DNA from 2 places in the Pseudogulbenkiania sp. FW507-F1 genome. Region 1 is predicted to be linked to the other one. Evidence: riboswitches for the same ligand, from Rfam matches in the RefSeq annotation. Region 1 holds a riboswitch; the other holds the start of a gene.
The links. A riboswitch is a leader RNA that binds a small molecule or an ion and turns the genes downstream of it on or off. The one in region 1 is predicted to bind glycine.
Positions count from the first base shown of each region.

Region 1 (7,664 bases):
TTGCTGGCGGAGGCCCACTCCAAGGTGTCCGGCCCGATGGCCCGGGTGCTGCCGTTGCCCGCCCAGGGCGTGATGGCGGCCGGTGGTGGCGACGTCAATGTCTCGCCGGAAACCTATATCGGCAGTGAACGCGCCGAGCATTTCGCTTCGCCCGAGCGCTTCCGGCCGGATCGTGTCGCCCTGTATTCGGTGCCGCCTGCTCCAGTGCTCAACCAATGGGGGCTCGCTGGCCGCTGGAAGGTGGGGGGCGAATCGGCCACGTTGGCGCGCCCGCAGGGGGCCATCGTCTATCGCTTCCGCGGCCGCGACCTGCATCTGGTGCTGGGTAATCCGCCTGGCTCGCCGGTGCGCTTCCGCGTCACGCTCGATGGTGCGGCACCGGGAGCCGACCACGGTGCCGACGTCGGTGCTGACGGCAGCGGTACAGTCGACGGCAACCGGCTGTACCAGCTGGTGCGTCAGCAGGCAGGTGCACGGGAACGCACCTTCCAGATCGAGTTTCTCGACGCCGGGGTGCAGGCGTTCGCGTTTACCTTCGGCTAAACGGCGCTGACAAAACCGGTGCCACGTTCCTGGCCGGGCGGGCGCTGGCAGAAAACGCGACTTGGCCGACGTTTTTGCGACGCTACGGTACACGTCGTGCGGCAAAAGCTTGCTGGGTGAACCTAAGGATTCGCACGCGGGCAACGACGCCAGCAGGGTTTTGCCGGCGGCGCCCGGCGTCACGTTCCCATCCCACTTGCTGAGGAGGAAGACCATGATTCGCATCCGTACCCTGTTGTTGGTGCTGTCGGTCGGCAGCGGCCTGCTGGCGCCGGCTCGTGCCCAGACCGTGCCAGCCTTTGCCGGCGTGCCTCTCCCCGTGCACGGCAGCCAGGTCGCCGTGCTCGCCGGTGGCTGCTTCTGGGGTGTCGACGCGGTGTTCAAGCACGTCAAGGGCGTCACCAGCGTGGTCTCGGGCTACTCGGGCGGCAGCGCCGCCAGCGCCCAGTACGAGACCGTCAGCAGCGGGACCACCGGCCACGCCGAATCGGTGAAGATCACCTACGACTCCGCCAAGGTATCGTACGGCCAGCTGTTGCAGGTGTTCTTCGCGGTGGCGCACGATCCGACCGAGCTGAACCGACAGGGGCCGGACCACGGCACGCAGTACCGCTCGGCGATCTTCTATGCCGACGCCGGCCAGAAACAGGTGGCGCAGGCCTATATCGCGCAGCTGGACAAGGCGCGCGTGTTCGGCCAACCCATCGTCACCCAGGTGGTGCCGCTCAAGGCGTTCTATCCGGCCGAGGGTTACCACCAGAACTTCCTGGCGCTGCACCCGGACAACCCTTACATCGTGATCAACGATCTGCCCAAGCTCGACGCCCTGCGCCGCGCGTTTCCGGCGCTGTATCGCTGAGGCGGGCCAGACAAAAAAAGACCCCCCGGCGAGCGGGGGAAGGGACGTCAGAGGAAGGGTGCCGAGGGCACGCGGTCAGCATTCCACGATGTTGACCGGCACCTCGACAATGTTCACGGCCAGGCCGCCGCGGGCGGTTTCCTTGTACTTGGTGCTCATGTCGCGACCGGTGTCGCGCATGGTCTTGATGACGCGGTCGAGCGAGACGAAGTGCTGGCCGTCGCCGCGCAGCGCCATGCGCACCGCGTTGATGGCCTTGACCGAGGCCATGGCGTTGCGTTCGATGCAGGGCACCTGCACCAGGCCGCCCACCGGGTCGCAGGTGAGGCCGAGATTGTGTTCCATGCCGATCTCGGCGGCGTTTTCCACCTGCTCCGGGGTGCCACCCATCACTTCGGCCAACCCGCCCGCTGCCATCGAACAGGCCGAGCCGACTTCGCCCTGGCAGCCGACTTCCGCCCCCGAGATCGAGGCGTTGAGCTTGAACAGGATGCCGATGGCGCCGGCCGTCAACAGGAAGCGCACCACGCCGTCTTCATTGGCGCCGGGCACGAAGCGGGAATAGTAGTGCAGCACCGCCGGCACGATGCCGGCCGCGCCGTTGGTCGGCGCGGTCACCACGCGGCCGCCGCCGGCGTTCTCTTCGTTTACCGCCAGCGCGTAGAGGTTGACCCAGTCGATCACCGTGAGCGGGTCGCGCAGGCTGGCCTCGGGCGCCGCCAGCAGCTTGCGGTGCATATCGGCGGCGCGGCGCTTGACTTTCATGCCGCCGGGCAGGATGCCTTCGTGGGCGCAGCCGCGTTTCACGCACGCCTGCATCACGTGCCAGATGTTGAGCAGGCCGGCGCGCACTTCTTCCTCGCTACGCCAGGCCAGTTCGTTCTCCAGCATGATCTGGCTGATCGGCTTGTTGTGCTCCTTGCACAGCGCCAGCAGCTCGGCGGCGTTGTTGAAGGGATGGCGCAGCTCGGTGGCGCCGGGCGGCACGAAGCCGGCCTCCACCGCCGCCTCGTCCACCACGAAGCCACCACCTACCGAGTAGTAGGCGCGCTTGTCGAGCACGTTGCCGGCGTCGTCGCGGGCCTCGAAGGTCATGCCGTTGGGGTGGAAGGGCAGCGACTTGCGCTTGTGCAGCACCAGGTGCTCCGGCTCGGTGAACACCACTTCGTGCTGGCCGAGCAGCGACAGCCGTTTGTTGCTGCGGATTGCTGCCACCATGGCCGGCACCGCGTCGGTGTCGACTTCGTCCGGTAGTTCGCCCTGCAGGCCGAGCAGTACCGCCACGTCCGAGCCGTGGCCCTTGCCGGTGGCGCCGAGTGAGCCGAACAGCTCGCTGCGCACGCTGGCCACTCTTTCCAGCAGGCCGTCCTTCTCCAGCCGGGCGACGAACTGGCGCGCGGCACGCATCGGCCCCACGGTGTGCGAACTGGACGGGCCGATACCGATCTTGAACAGGTCAAAGACGCTGATTGCCATGGTTGCTTCTCTTGCTACGGCACCCCGCTAGGCGGGGGCCTGATGAATTCGGGAGACAACCCCCGGCCGTTTCCGGCCGGGGTAAAACTTGATCAAGGGTCACGATCCTGCCACGTTTCCGAGAGGGCTGTTGGCATTGTCCTCATCGCAGGATGGGAAATCCATCGATGATGGGTTCCTCTGAATTGCCCCCATCCTGCGGCGTGCGCGACCGATCGTGAGGCGGGTTCTTAGCCGCGGTACACCGGGAAAGCTGCGCACAGCTCGGCCACCTGGTGCTTGACGCGCTCGATCACCGCCGGGTTCTCGATGTCGTCGAGGATGTCGCAGATCCAGCCGGCCACGCGCTCCACTTCGGCTTCCTTGAAGCCGCGCGTGGTGACGGCCGGGGTGCCGATGCGGATGCCGCTGGTGACGAACGGGCTTTGCGGGTCGTTCGGCACGGCGTTCTTGTTCACCGTGATGTGCGCCGCGCCCAGTGCCGCGTCAGCCGCCTTGCCGGTCAGCCCCTGGCTGATCAGCGACAGCAGGAACAGGTGGTCGTCCGTCTTGTTGGACACCACGCTGTAACCGCGGTTCTGGAACACCGTGACCATGGCGCGGGCGTTGGCGATGACCTGTTGCTGGTAGGCCTTGAATTCCGGCTGCTGCGCCTCGAGGAAGGCCACCGCCTTGGCGGCGATGACGTGCATCAGCGGGCCGCCCTGGATGCCGGGGAACACCAGCGAGTTGAACTTCTTCTCCAGCTCCGGGTTGCTCTTGCACAGGATCAGGCCGCCGCGCGGGCCGCGCAGGGTCTTGTGGGTGGTGGTGGTGACGACGTCGGCGAACGGCACCGGGTTCGGGTAGAGCCCGGCGGCGACCAGGCCGGCGACGTGCGCCATGTCGACGAACAGGTAGGCACCGACGCTGTCGGCGATTTCGCGGAAGCGGGCGAAGTCGAGCACCAGGGAGTAGGCGGAGAAGCCGGCCACGATCATCTTCGGCTTGTGTTCTTCGGCCAACCTTTGCACTTCGTCGTAGTCGATCTCGCCGGTGTCCGGGTTGAGGCCGTACTGTACCGCGTTGTAGATCTTGCCGGAGAAGTTGACCTTGGCGCCGTGGGTGAGATGGCCGCCGTGCGCCAGGCTCATGCCCAGCACGGTGTCGTGCGGTTCCAAGAGCGCCATGTAGACGGCGGCGTTGGCCTGCGAGCCGGAGTGCGGCTGCACGTTGGCGTAGTCGGCGCCGAACAGCTGCTTGGCGCGGTCGATGGCGAGCTGCTCGACCACGTCGACGTGCTCGCAGCCGCCGTAGTAGCGCTTGCCGGGGTAGCCTTCGGCATATTTGTTGGTGAGTTGCGAGCCCTGCGCCTGCATCACGCGCGGGCTGGTGTAGTTTTCGGAGGCGATCAGCTCGATGTGATCTTCCTGGCGCTGGCGCTCGGCCTCCAGCGCGTTCCACAGGGCGTCGTCGAAGCCGGCAATCTGCATATCCTGGGTAAACATGTGCTGTCCTTGTTGTTGCAGGGCCGGCGGCCAATGGCGGCCGCCGCGTGCCCGGTCGTTGGTGTCGACCTGTGGCCCGCACGGGCGAGGGAAGGGGTAAAGGGCGGGTGCAACGGCACGGACGCGGGTCCCCATCCGACACAGGTCAGATGACGCCCCCTCTGTCCTTTTGCCTGAGAGATTACGGCGGGGTGACGGGCACCCGGCCATGCTTCCTTCGGCGAGGCCTCACGGGCCTACTCTCCAGAGAGCCGAACGACATTGCGGTTCTTTTGCCTGAGAGTTTCTGGGGCGATACCCCTTCGGCGCCACCGCTCAAGGTGGTCTCTCCCGCAATGTTTGACGCGGCTGGTGCCGAATCTAGAGATGCCGCCGCAGCCTGTCAACGTGATTCGTCACGCGCCGGCGGCGGCACGGACGCGGCGCAGCGGGCAGGGTGTCGGCGGTGCCCGCCGACGCGGGGAGCCGGCGGGGAGAATAGTCGCTTTGGTGACGAAACTGGTCGGCTGTTGAGCTGCCGAGCCGCTACCGCCGGGCCGATGCGCGCCGGCCCTGCTCGGGGCCGGTGTCGGGTCGATGCAACACTTCCGGTGCGTGCCGGCAGGCTCATGCCGGCGCGGCTGCCACGGGGGCTGAGGCGGCGCTCAGCGTCGGGTAGAGCCGCACCACCTCGCCGATGATCAGCAAGGCTGGCGGACGCACGCCGGCCGCCGCGATGCGTGCCGGCAGGGTGGCCAGGTCGGCGCTGACGATGCGCTGCTGCGGCGTGGTGGCGCGCTCGATCACGGCGGCGGGGGTGGTGCCGGGGCGGCCGTGGCGCATCAGCTCGGCACAGATGCGCGCCGCTTCGGCCAGGCCCATGTAGATCACCAGGGTTTCCTCGGCGCCGGTGTGGCGCGTCCACTCGAGTTCGTCTTCGCCGTCGCGGCGGTGGCCGGTGACGAAGCTCACGCCTTGGGCGTGGTCGCGGTGGGTGAGCGGGATCAGCCCGCGCGCCGCGGCACCGCAGGCGGCGGTGATGCCGGGGATCACTTCGCACGGAATGCCGGCCTCGGCCAGCGCCTGGACCTCTTCGCCGCCGCGGCCGAACAGGAACGGGTCGCCGCCCTTGAGGCGCGCCACGCGCCGGCCCTGGCGTGCCTGGCGGATCAGCAGGGCGTTGATCTCGCCCTGCGGCAAGGTGTGGCGGCTGGCTTCCTTGCCGACGTCAATGCGCCAGGCCGAGGGCGACGCCAGTGCCAGCACGGCGGGGTCGACCAGGTGGTCGTACAGCACCACCTCGGCTCGTTGCAACCGGGCCAGTCCCTTGACCGTGATGAGCTCCGGATCACCCGGTCCGGCGCCGATCAGACAGACCGTGCCGGGGGGAAAGTCGTCGTTGGCGGAGGCGGTCTGAGCGGCGCTGGCGGCCGCTGCCGAGAGGGGGGGAGAGGCGGGGTGGTTCATGCGGACTCCTGCAGCAAGGCGATGACAATGGCGCAAGTGTAGGAATGGCGCGGCCGGGAAATCGTTGATTCGCATCAATGTCGTAAACATGTATCGCCCATACAGTTTACCCCAGGCACCGGGTGTTTCCGGTGATATGTGATAGGAGGCCGTATGAGCGCCAGCTTCACCAAGTCGACCGCCCGCAATATTTTCTATGGTGGGGCGGTGTTTTTCTTTCTGTTGTTTCTTGCATTGACGTTCGATACCACCCAGGCGCTGCCCAAGCGCGACAACCGCGTCAACCTGACCGAGCAGGTCGCGCGCGGCAAGAACATCTGGGAGACGCGCAACTGTATCGGCTGCCACACCCTGTTGGGTGAGGGCGCCTACTTTGCGCCGGAACTGGGCAACGTCTACCAGCGCCGCGGACCGGAGTTCATCAAGGCCTGGATCAAGGGTCAGCCGACCGGCGCCCCGGGTCGTCGCCAGATGCCGCAGTTCCATCTGACCGACGGCGAACTGGACGACCTGGTCGCCTTCCTCAAGTACAGCTCCGAGATCAATACCAACAACTGGCCGCCCAACATCGAAGGCTAAGGCTGCCGAGCGGGATGAATTCTTGTCAGATTTAGGGAGATTCGCATGAGTACCTCGACCACGGCGGTTCTCGACACCCCTCGGGGTGTGGAGGAACACGCCGCCACCCGGCTGAAATACCGCTCGCAGGCGGTAGCCAAGCCTTACTTCATTGCCGCCATCGGGCTGTTCTTCGGCCAGATCGTGTTCGGCCTGATCATGGGCCTGCAGTACGTGATCGGTGATTTCCTGTTCCCGGAAATTCCGTTCAACGTGGCGCGCATGGTGCACACCAACCTGTTGATCGTGTGGCTGCTGTTCGGCTTCATGGGCGCCGGTTACTACATGATTCCGGAGGAGTCGGAACGGGAGCTGCACAGTCCTAAACTCGCCATCATCACCTTCTGGGTGTTCCTGGTGGCGGGCGCCCTGACCATCGTCGGCTACCTGTCGGTACCGTACGCCACGCTGGCCCAGCTGACCCATAACGAGATCCTGCCGACCATGGGACGCGAGTTCCTGGAGCAGCCCACCATCACCAAGGTGGGGATCGTGCTGGTGGCGCTGTCCTTCCTCTACAACCTGTCGATGACCGTGCTGTCCGGCCGCAAGACCAGCGTCAGCCTGGTGATGATGCTGGGGCTGTGGGGCCTGGCGATCTTCTTCCTGTTCTCGTTCTACAACCCGACCAACCTGGTGCTGGACAAGTACTTCTGGTGGTACGTGGTGCACCTGTGGGTGGAAGGCGTGTGGGAACTGATCATGGGCGCCATGCTGGCCTTCGTGCTGATCAAGGTGACCGGCGTCGACCGCGAGGTGGTGGAGAAGTGGCTGTACGTGATCATCGCCATGACGCTGATCTCCGGCATCATCGGCACCGGTCACCACTACTACTGGATCGGTACCCCGGGGTACTGGCAGTGGTGGGGCTCGATCTTCTCGGCGATCGAACCGATTCCGTTCTTCATGATGACGCTGTTCGCCTTCAACATGGTCAACCGTCGCCGTCGCGAACATCCGAACAAGGCCGCCGTGCTGTGGGCCCTGGGGACCGGTGTGATGGCCTTCCTCGGCGCCGGGGTGTGGGGCTTCCTGCATACGCTGGCTCCGGTGAACTACCTGACGCACGGCACCCAGCTCACCGCCGCGCACGGTCACATGGCCTTCTACGGTGCCTACGCCATGGTGGTGATCACGATGATCTCCTACACCATGCCCAAGCTGCGTGGTCGCGAGGCCAACAGCCGCGGCGCCCAGAAACTGGAGATGGTGTCGTTCTGGCTGATGACCCTCGC
Region 1 covers NZ_JBYSWM010000028.1:3,065-10,728, forward strand. Annotated here, with positions in the region: gene AC3WG5_RS15735 (cytochrome c biogenesis protein DipZ) at 1-543, shown strand, start outside; gene msrA (peptide-methionine (S)-S-oxide reductase MsrA) at 758-1,402, shown strand; gene AC3WG5_RS15745 (L-serine ammonia-lyase) at 1,478-2,878, opposite strand; gene glyA (serine hydroxymethyltransferase) at 3,109-4,365, opposite strand; glycine riboswitch at 4,620-4,708, opposite strand; gene cobA (uroporphyrinogen-III C-methyltransferase) at 4,972-5,811, opposite strand; gene AC3WG5_RS15760 (c-type cytochrome) at 5,965-6,390, shown strand; gene AC3WG5_RS15765 (cbb3-type cytochrome c oxidase subunit I) at 6,436-7,664, shown strand, end outside.

Region 2 (7,664 bases), on a different contig from region 1:
GTCGGTCAGTACCAGGTTGACGATGTCACAGAGCTTGCGGCCGGAGAGGTCGGCCTGGGCGGCCATCCGCTGGAGTTCGTCCCAGGCGCGCATGCCGTTGATGGCGTAGGCGTACTTGACGTTCATGGCTTCCAGGGTGCGTTCGATCTGTTTGCGCGCGACGACCGAGTCGTCGGCGAAGAAGATCATGCGCTCTTCCTTGATCGGCTCGATGTTCAGGAAGTGATGGGCGTCGTCGGTGAGCGAGGTCTCGGCCAGGACTTTCTCGACGTCCATCATCATGACCAGGGTGTTGTTGAGCTCGGTCACGGCGGTGACCAGCCCGCCCATGCGGTTGGTGATCATTTCCGGTGGCACGCGCATGGCCGACCAGTCGAGCCGCAGGATGGTGTCGACGGCCTCGACCAGGAACCCCTGGGTGTGACCGTTATATTCGGTCACGATCATGATTTCGGGTTTCTTCTCGGTGACGATGCCGGCGTACTTGGCCAGATCGATGATGGGCACGAGCGCGCCACGCAGGCTGACCATGCCTTCCACGGAAGACGGCATTTCTGGCGCGGAGGTGATTTCAGGTGTGCGCATGACCTCGCGCACCTTGAAGACGTTAATCCCGAAAACTTCCTTGCGCCCGGTTCGTTGATCTTCTCCGAGGGAGAACAACAGGATTTCGAGCTTGTTGGTGCCGGCGAGCTTGGTGCGGGCATCAATCTTTTTAAGAAGTTCTGACACGGAAACCTCCGCTGCATCATGTTTTTTGGGAGTATCGTTTGGAGTGTCGATACGCCCGTTATTAGGGTGTCGGGGGCCACTGGCTCCGTCCATTACGGCAAATGTACCCCAGATTGGCTTAACCGGTTTGGATAATTATCATACTGATTAATCAGTTTTTACAAATGTGTTGTGGTGAATGACAAAAACTGTTTCAAACTTGCACGACCAGCAAACACTGGAGCAGGCGTTTGCCCAGTTCAATGCCGTTTCCGGCCAATTGATCGATGCCTACAACCAGCTGCAGGGGCAGGTCAATGTGCTGAATGCGCAACTGGACGAGGCCAATAACGAGCTTAGGCGTCAACTCTCGAATAACGCGGCGTTGGCCGAGCGGCTCGGCATGTTGCTGGAGGCGCTGCCGGCCGGCGTGGTTGAGTTGCTGGTCGATGGTCGGGTGCAGACTGAAAACTCCGCCGCCGAGGCGATGCTGGGGGCGTCGGTGCGGGGACGGTCATGGCCGGAGGTGCTGGCCGGCTTCCAGCCGACCGACATTGATAACACCTTCTTGTTACCGCGTTGTGGCGAGCAGCCACCGCGCCGCATCACGCTGCAGTACCAGGACCTGCCGGAATTGGGCGGGCAGATCGTGCTGCTGCACGACGTCACGCACCTGCACCAGCTCTCGAGCGAGCTGGCGCAGCAGCAGAAACTGGCCTCGATGGGCAGTATGGCGGCGTCGCTGGCGCATCAGCTGCGTACTCCGCTGGCGACCGCCATGCTCTACACCGCCAACTTGCGCCAGCCCAGCCTGGGGGAGGCGGAGCGAGAGCGCTTCATCGACAAGAGCCTGGCTCGTTTGAAGGCGCTGGAAGGGCTGATCCAGAACATGCTGAGCTTCGTCAGGGGGCAGGTGAGCGAGCTCGAGCTGCTGGACGTGGCCGGGTTGCTGGAAGAAGTCCGTGCCGTGGTGCAGCCTCATTACGCCGCGCGGGCGGTGCGGCTGGACTGTGACTTTGCGCTGGGCGAGCCGGTGCGGGTGGCGGGAGACCGCAAGGCGCTGGTGGGCATCCTGGTCAATCTGCTGGAGAACGCGCTGCACTTTTCCGTAGAAGGCCAGTGCGTGGTGCTGGGCGCCCGGCTGGAGGGCGGCGCAGTGCGGCTGTGCGTGGTCGACGAGGGCCCGGGGCTGGGCGACGAGTTGCTGGAGCGGGTGTTCGAACCGTTCTTTACCACGCGCTCCGGGGGGACCGGGCTGGGGCTCGCCATCGTCAAGAAAGTGGTGGAGGAACTGCACGGCAGCGTGTGTGCGGGCAACCGCGAGGGCGGGGGCGCCTGCTTCGAGGTGCGGCTACCGCTGGCGTGAGCCGAGCCGCTTGCCGTCCCCGCGATCACGGCTATGGGCACTGGTCGTGGTGTGTGCACCGTACAGGCAGGATGGCAAGGGCTTGCCGGGCCAATCTCTGCGTGCAAATCTATCGCTGAGCCAATTCAAAGATTGGCACGCAGGGATTTGTCCGGCGAAGGATTCGCATGCGAGTGCAATAACGCCAGCAGGGTTTTGCCTGATGGCCCCTTAATTATTCTTCCAGGTACTGGGTCTTGCCGGTGACCTTGGCCCAGTCTTCGTGATCCGGCAGGGGGTCCTTCTTGGCGGCGATCACCGGCCAGACTTTGGACAGCCGGTCGTTGATCTCGATGAAATGCAACTGGTCGGCCGGTACGTCGTCTTCGGCGTAGATCGCTTCGACCGGGCACTCGGCGACGCACAGGGTGCAATCGATGCATTCGTCCGGGTCGATGGCGAGGAAATTGGGGCCTTCATGGAAGCAGTCGACCGGACAGACATCGACGCAGTCGGTGTATTTGCATTTGATACAAGCTTCGGTTACAACGTAGGCCATTGCATTTTCCTTTGGCGATTTGGGCGCTGACACTCAACAGTCTAGCCAATTTTGCCATCGTTTGATTTTCCCGGCTGTTTTCCGATGATGTCTGGCTTCGTTCCCTCCTTGCCCTATCGTGGCCGTTTTGCCCCCAGTCCGACCGGTTTATTGCATGCCGGTTCGTTGACCACCGCCGTCGGCAGCTATCTGGAGGCGCGCACGCGCGGCGGCGTCTGGCTGTTGCGTATGGAGGACCTCGACCCGCCGCGCGAGGTGGCCGGCGCTGCTTCGGCCATCCTGCAGACGCTCGAGGCGCTGGGTTTCGAGTGGGATGGCGCAGTGGAATACCAGAGCCGGCGCCACGAGCTGTACCGCGCCGCGCTGGACCAGCTGACCCGCGATGGCCTGGCGTACGCCTGTGGCTGTACGCGCAAGGAGATCGCGGCACACGCTCGCCGCGGGGTGGACGGCTACGTCTACCCGGGAACCTGCCGCAACGGCTGCGTGGCGGGGCGCGCCGGCCGTGCCTGGCGGCTACGCGTGGCACCGGGCGAGACGGTGTTCGTCGATCGCTTGCAGGGCGAGTACCGCCAGGATCTGGAGCGCGACATTGGCGATTTCGTGCTGCTGCGTGCCGACGGCTTCTGGGCCTACCAGCTGGCGGTGGTGGTGGACGATGCCGCGCAGGGCGTCACCGATATCGTGCGCGGCGCCGACCTCTTGGTGTCGACGCCGCGCCAGATCGCCGTGCAGCGGGCGCTGGGAGTGTCTACCCCGAGTTACTGCCACTTGCCGCTGATGGTCAACGCGGCCGGCGAGAAGCTGTCCAAGCAGACGCTGGCGCCGGCGATTGCCCCGGCGGCAGCGGCAGCGGAGCTGCGCCGTGCGTTGCAGCGCCTCGGGCATGTGCCGCCGAACGAATGCGGCAGCCTGGCCGAGTTGTGGGCCTGGGCGCGCGGGCATTGGTCATTGGACAAGGTGCCGGCCGGGCCGGTGACGGTGTGAGCCGGGCTTCGGCCAACTTGGTCGGGGAAGGGCTGCTGTTGGTTATTGTGTGGGGAAGTAACGTGGCGCTGCGCCTACATAATCGCGGCATGCAGCCGCGTGCGGCTTGCCAGACCGGCGGCCAGCGCCGATAATCTTGCCCCATCTAGCAGGAGAGAGTGGCCGCGCAAGCCGGCCGCCGCCGAAGGCGCAAGTGCACCCGCAATCGCTCAGGCAAAAGGACTGCGAGGATCGGGCCGTCGTTCCATGGGCGGCCCGCCGAATCTGGAGAGCGGCGCCTGGTTCCAGGCGCCCACCGAAGGGGCTAACGGCTGGTGCTGCACCAGTCGGAAAATCTCAGGTGTAGGGACAGAGGGGTGTATAGAAGGATGAACGCACCCTGAAGGACTCCGCATGACGGCCCCGAAACGTACCCCCCTGTTTGACGAACACCTCGCCGCCGGCGCCAAGATGGTCGATTTTGCCGGCTGGGAAATGCCCATCCATTATGGCTCGCAGCTGAAAGAGCACGAGCAGGTGCGCAGCGACGCCGGCATGTTCGATGTCTCCCACATGACCGTGATCGACATCACCGGTGCGGACGCCAAGGCCTGGCTGCAGAAGCTGATCGCCAACGACGTCGCCAAGCTGGGCTTCGAGGGCAAGGCACTGTATTCCGGCATGCTCAACGCCGACGGCGGCGTGGTGGACGACCTGATCGTCTATCTGACTTCGTACGGCTACCGCATGGTGGTCAACGCCGGTACCACCGACAAGGACCTGGCCTGGATGGAGCAGCAGAAAGCCGGTTTCGATGTGACGCTGAAGGTGCGTCGCGATCTGGCCATGCTGGCCGTGCAAGGCCCCAACGCCATTGCCAAAGTGTGCTCGGTGAAGCCGACGCTGGCAGACGCTATTAAATCTCTGAAAATCTTCCAGGGCTTGCCTGCAGGCGACTGGTTCTTTGCGCGAACCGGCTATACCGGCGAAGACGGCCTGGAAATCATGGTGCCGGCCACCGAGGCGCCGGCCTTCTTCCGCGAATTGCTGGCGGCCGGCGTGGCGCCGATCGGTTTGGGCGCGCGCGACACGCTGCGTCTCGAAGCCGGCATGAACCTGTACGGCCACGACATGGACGAGACCGTGTCGCCGCTGGCGGCCGGGATGGGCTGGACCATCGCCTGGGAACCGGCCGAGCGCGACTTCATCGGCCGTCAGGCGCTGGAAGCGCAGAAAGCCGCCGGCGTCGCGATGAAGCAGGTCGGCCTGGTGCTGGAAGGGCGCGGCGTGCTGCGCGAGGGGCAGAAGGTGGTGGTCGAGGGCGCCGGCGAAGGCGTCATCACCAGCGGCACTTTCTCGCCGACGCTGAAGCATTCCATCGCCATCGCCCGCGTACCGGCTGCGACCGGCGAGACCGCCCAGGTCGATCTGCGCGGCACGCTGACCGAGGTGCGCGTGGTCAAGATGCCGTTTGTTCGCAACGGCAAAAAAGTCTTTAATTAAGCCGAGTATCCGGACTGAGTGGAGGCGGGCCAGGCCCGCTTCCGGACGGGGCGGCAAGGCCCCGTCATCAACCTTTTCTACATTGGAGATGCAGTAATGAGCCAAATCCCCGCCGAATTGAAATACGTATCCAGCCACGAATGGCTGCGCCTGGAAGCAGACGGCACCGTGACCGTGGGCATTACCGAACATGCCCAGGAACTGCTGGGCGACATCGTGTTCGTCGAGCTGCCGAAAGTGGGTGCCGTGCTGGGTGACGGCGAACAGGCTGGCGTGGTGGAGTCGGTGAAGGCCGCTTCCGACGTGTACGCGCCGATCGAAGGCGAAGTGGTGGCCGTGAACGGTGAACTGGAAGCCGCGCCGGAACTGGCCAACAGCGAGCCGTACGGCCAGGGCTGGTTCTTCAAGGTCAAGCCGAGCAACGTCGCCGACCTCGACAAGCTGCTCAACGCCGAACAGTACGCCCAGGAAATCGGCGCCTGATCGAGCCGAACCGGCCTCGCGTCCCAGGGCGCGAGGCTTTTGTTTTTATGGGGCCGGCGGCGCCGGCCCATAGTCCTCTTGCATCCGGATACTTGCAACATGACACTCTCTACCCTGTTTAACCACAACGAATTCATCGAACGCCATATCGGCCCGTGCGAGACCGAGAAGGCCGAGATGCTGGCCTACGTCGGCGCCGGCTCCTTCGAGGACCTGGTGGCCCAGACCGTACCGGCCAACATCCGCTTCAACCGCGCGCTGGACCTGCCGCCGGCGCAGCGTGAAGCCGACGCGCTGGCCGACCTGAAAGCGGTCGCCAGCAAGAACGTGGTGAACAAATCCTTCATCGGCCTGGGTTACTACCCGGTGCTCACCCCGGGTGTGATCCTGCGCAACGTGCTGGAAAACCCGGGCTGGTACACCGCCTATACCCCGTACCAGGCCGAAATCGCCCAGGGCCGCCTGGAAGCGCTGCTGAATTTCCAGCAGATGATCATCGATCTCACCGGGCTGGAAATCGCCAACGCCTCGCTGCTGGACGAAGCCACTGCCGCCGCCGAAGCCATGGCTATGGCGCGCCGCGTGTCCAAGTCCAAGTCCGAGCAGTTCTTCGTCGACAGCCGCGTGCTGCCGCAGACGCTGGACGTGATGAAGACCCGTGCCGAGTACTTCGGCTTCGAACTGGTGCTGGGCCATCCGGAAGAGGCCGGCAACGGCGACTACTTCGGCGCGCTGTTCCAGTACCCGGGCGAATCCGGCGAACTGTTGGACCTGACCCCGTACATCGCCGCGGTCAAGGCCAAGGGCGCGCTGGCCATCGTCGCGGCCGACGTGATGGCGTTGGTGGCGCTGAAGTCGCCGGGCGAAATGGGCGCCGACGTGGCGGTGGGCAACACCCAGCGCTTTGGCGTGCCGATGGGCTTCGGTGGCCCGCACGCCGCCTACTTCGCGTTCAAGGACGAGATGAAGCGCTCCGCTCCGGGCCGCATCATCGGCGTGTCGGTCGATGCCAAGGGCAAGACCGCGCTGCGCATGGCGCTGCAGACCCGCGAGCAGCACATCCGCCGCGAGAAGGCCAACTCCAATATTTGTACCTCGCAGGTGCTGCTGGCCAACATCGCCGGCATGTACGCCGTGTACCACGGCGCCGAGGGCGTGAAGCGCATCGCCGCCCGCATCCACCGCCTGGCGGCCATCTTCGCCCACGCGGTGAAGGCGGCTGGTGGCAAGCTGGTGTTCGACCGCTTCTACGACACCGTACAGGTCGAGCTGGGCGCGGATGCGGCCAAGGTCTATGCCGCCGCGCTGGCTGCCGGCATCAACCTGCGTGACGCCGGCAACGGCGTGCTGGGCGTGGCTTTCCACGAAGCTGCCAGCGAAGCCGACCTGGCTCAGCTGATCGAAATCTTCACCGGCAAGCCGGCCGACGTTGCCGCACTGGATGCCGCCGCTGCCGACGCCATCCCGGCCGCGTTGAAGCGCGAATCCGCCATCCTGTCGCACCCGGTGTTCAACACCCACCACAGCGAACACGAGATGCTGCGCTATCTCAAGAAGCTGGAAAACCGCGACCTGGCGATGAACCACTCCATGATCAGCCTCGGCAGCTGCACCATGAAGCTCAACGCCACCAGCGAGATGATCCCGATCACCTGGCCGGAATTCGCCAACATGCACCCGTTCGCCCCGCGCGATCAGGCCGCCGGCTATCTGGAAATGATCGAGGCGCTGCAACAGCAGCTGCTGGCCATCACCGGCTTCGACGCTATCTCGATGCAGCCAAACTCCGGCGCGCAGGGCGAATACGCCGGTATCCTGGCGATCCGCCGCTTCCACGCCAGCCGTGGTGAAGCGCACCGTAACGTCTGCCTGATCCCGCAATCCGCGCACGGCACCAACCCGGCTACCGCGCAGATGCTGGGCATGCAGGTGGTGGTGGTGAAGACCGACGACAACGGCAACGTGGACATGGCCGATCTCCGTGCCAAGGCCGAGCAGCACGCGGCCAACCTGGGCGCGCTGATGATCACCTACCCGTCCACCCACGGCGTGTTCGAGGAAGGCATCAAGGAAATCTGCGAGATCGTGCACGCGGCC
Region 2 covers NZ_JBYSWM010000025.1:37,392-45,055, reverse strand. Annotated here, with positions in the region: gene AC3WG5_RS15205 (chemotaxis protein) at 1-732, opposite strand, end outside; gene AC3WG5_RS15200 (sensor histidine kinase) at 911-2,077, shown strand; gene fdxA (ferredoxin FdxA) at 2,292-2,615, opposite strand; gene gluQRS (tRNA glutamyl-Q(34) synthetase GluQRS) at 2,700-3,602, shown strand; glycine riboswitch at 3,742-3,837, shown strand; glycine riboswitch at 3,857-3,964, shown strand; gene gcvT (glycine cleavage system aminomethyltransferase GcvT) at 3,996-5,084, shown strand; gene gcvH (glycine cleavage system protein GcvH) at 5,181-5,567, shown strand; gene gcvP (aminomethyl-transferring glycine dehydrogenase) at 5,667-7,664, shown strand, end outside.
Region 2: it holds a riboswitch for glycine, as region 1 does, so the genes downstream of both, gcvT (glycine cleavage system aminomethyltransferase GcvT) here and glyA (serine hydroxymethyltransferase) in region 1, are expected to answer to the same signal.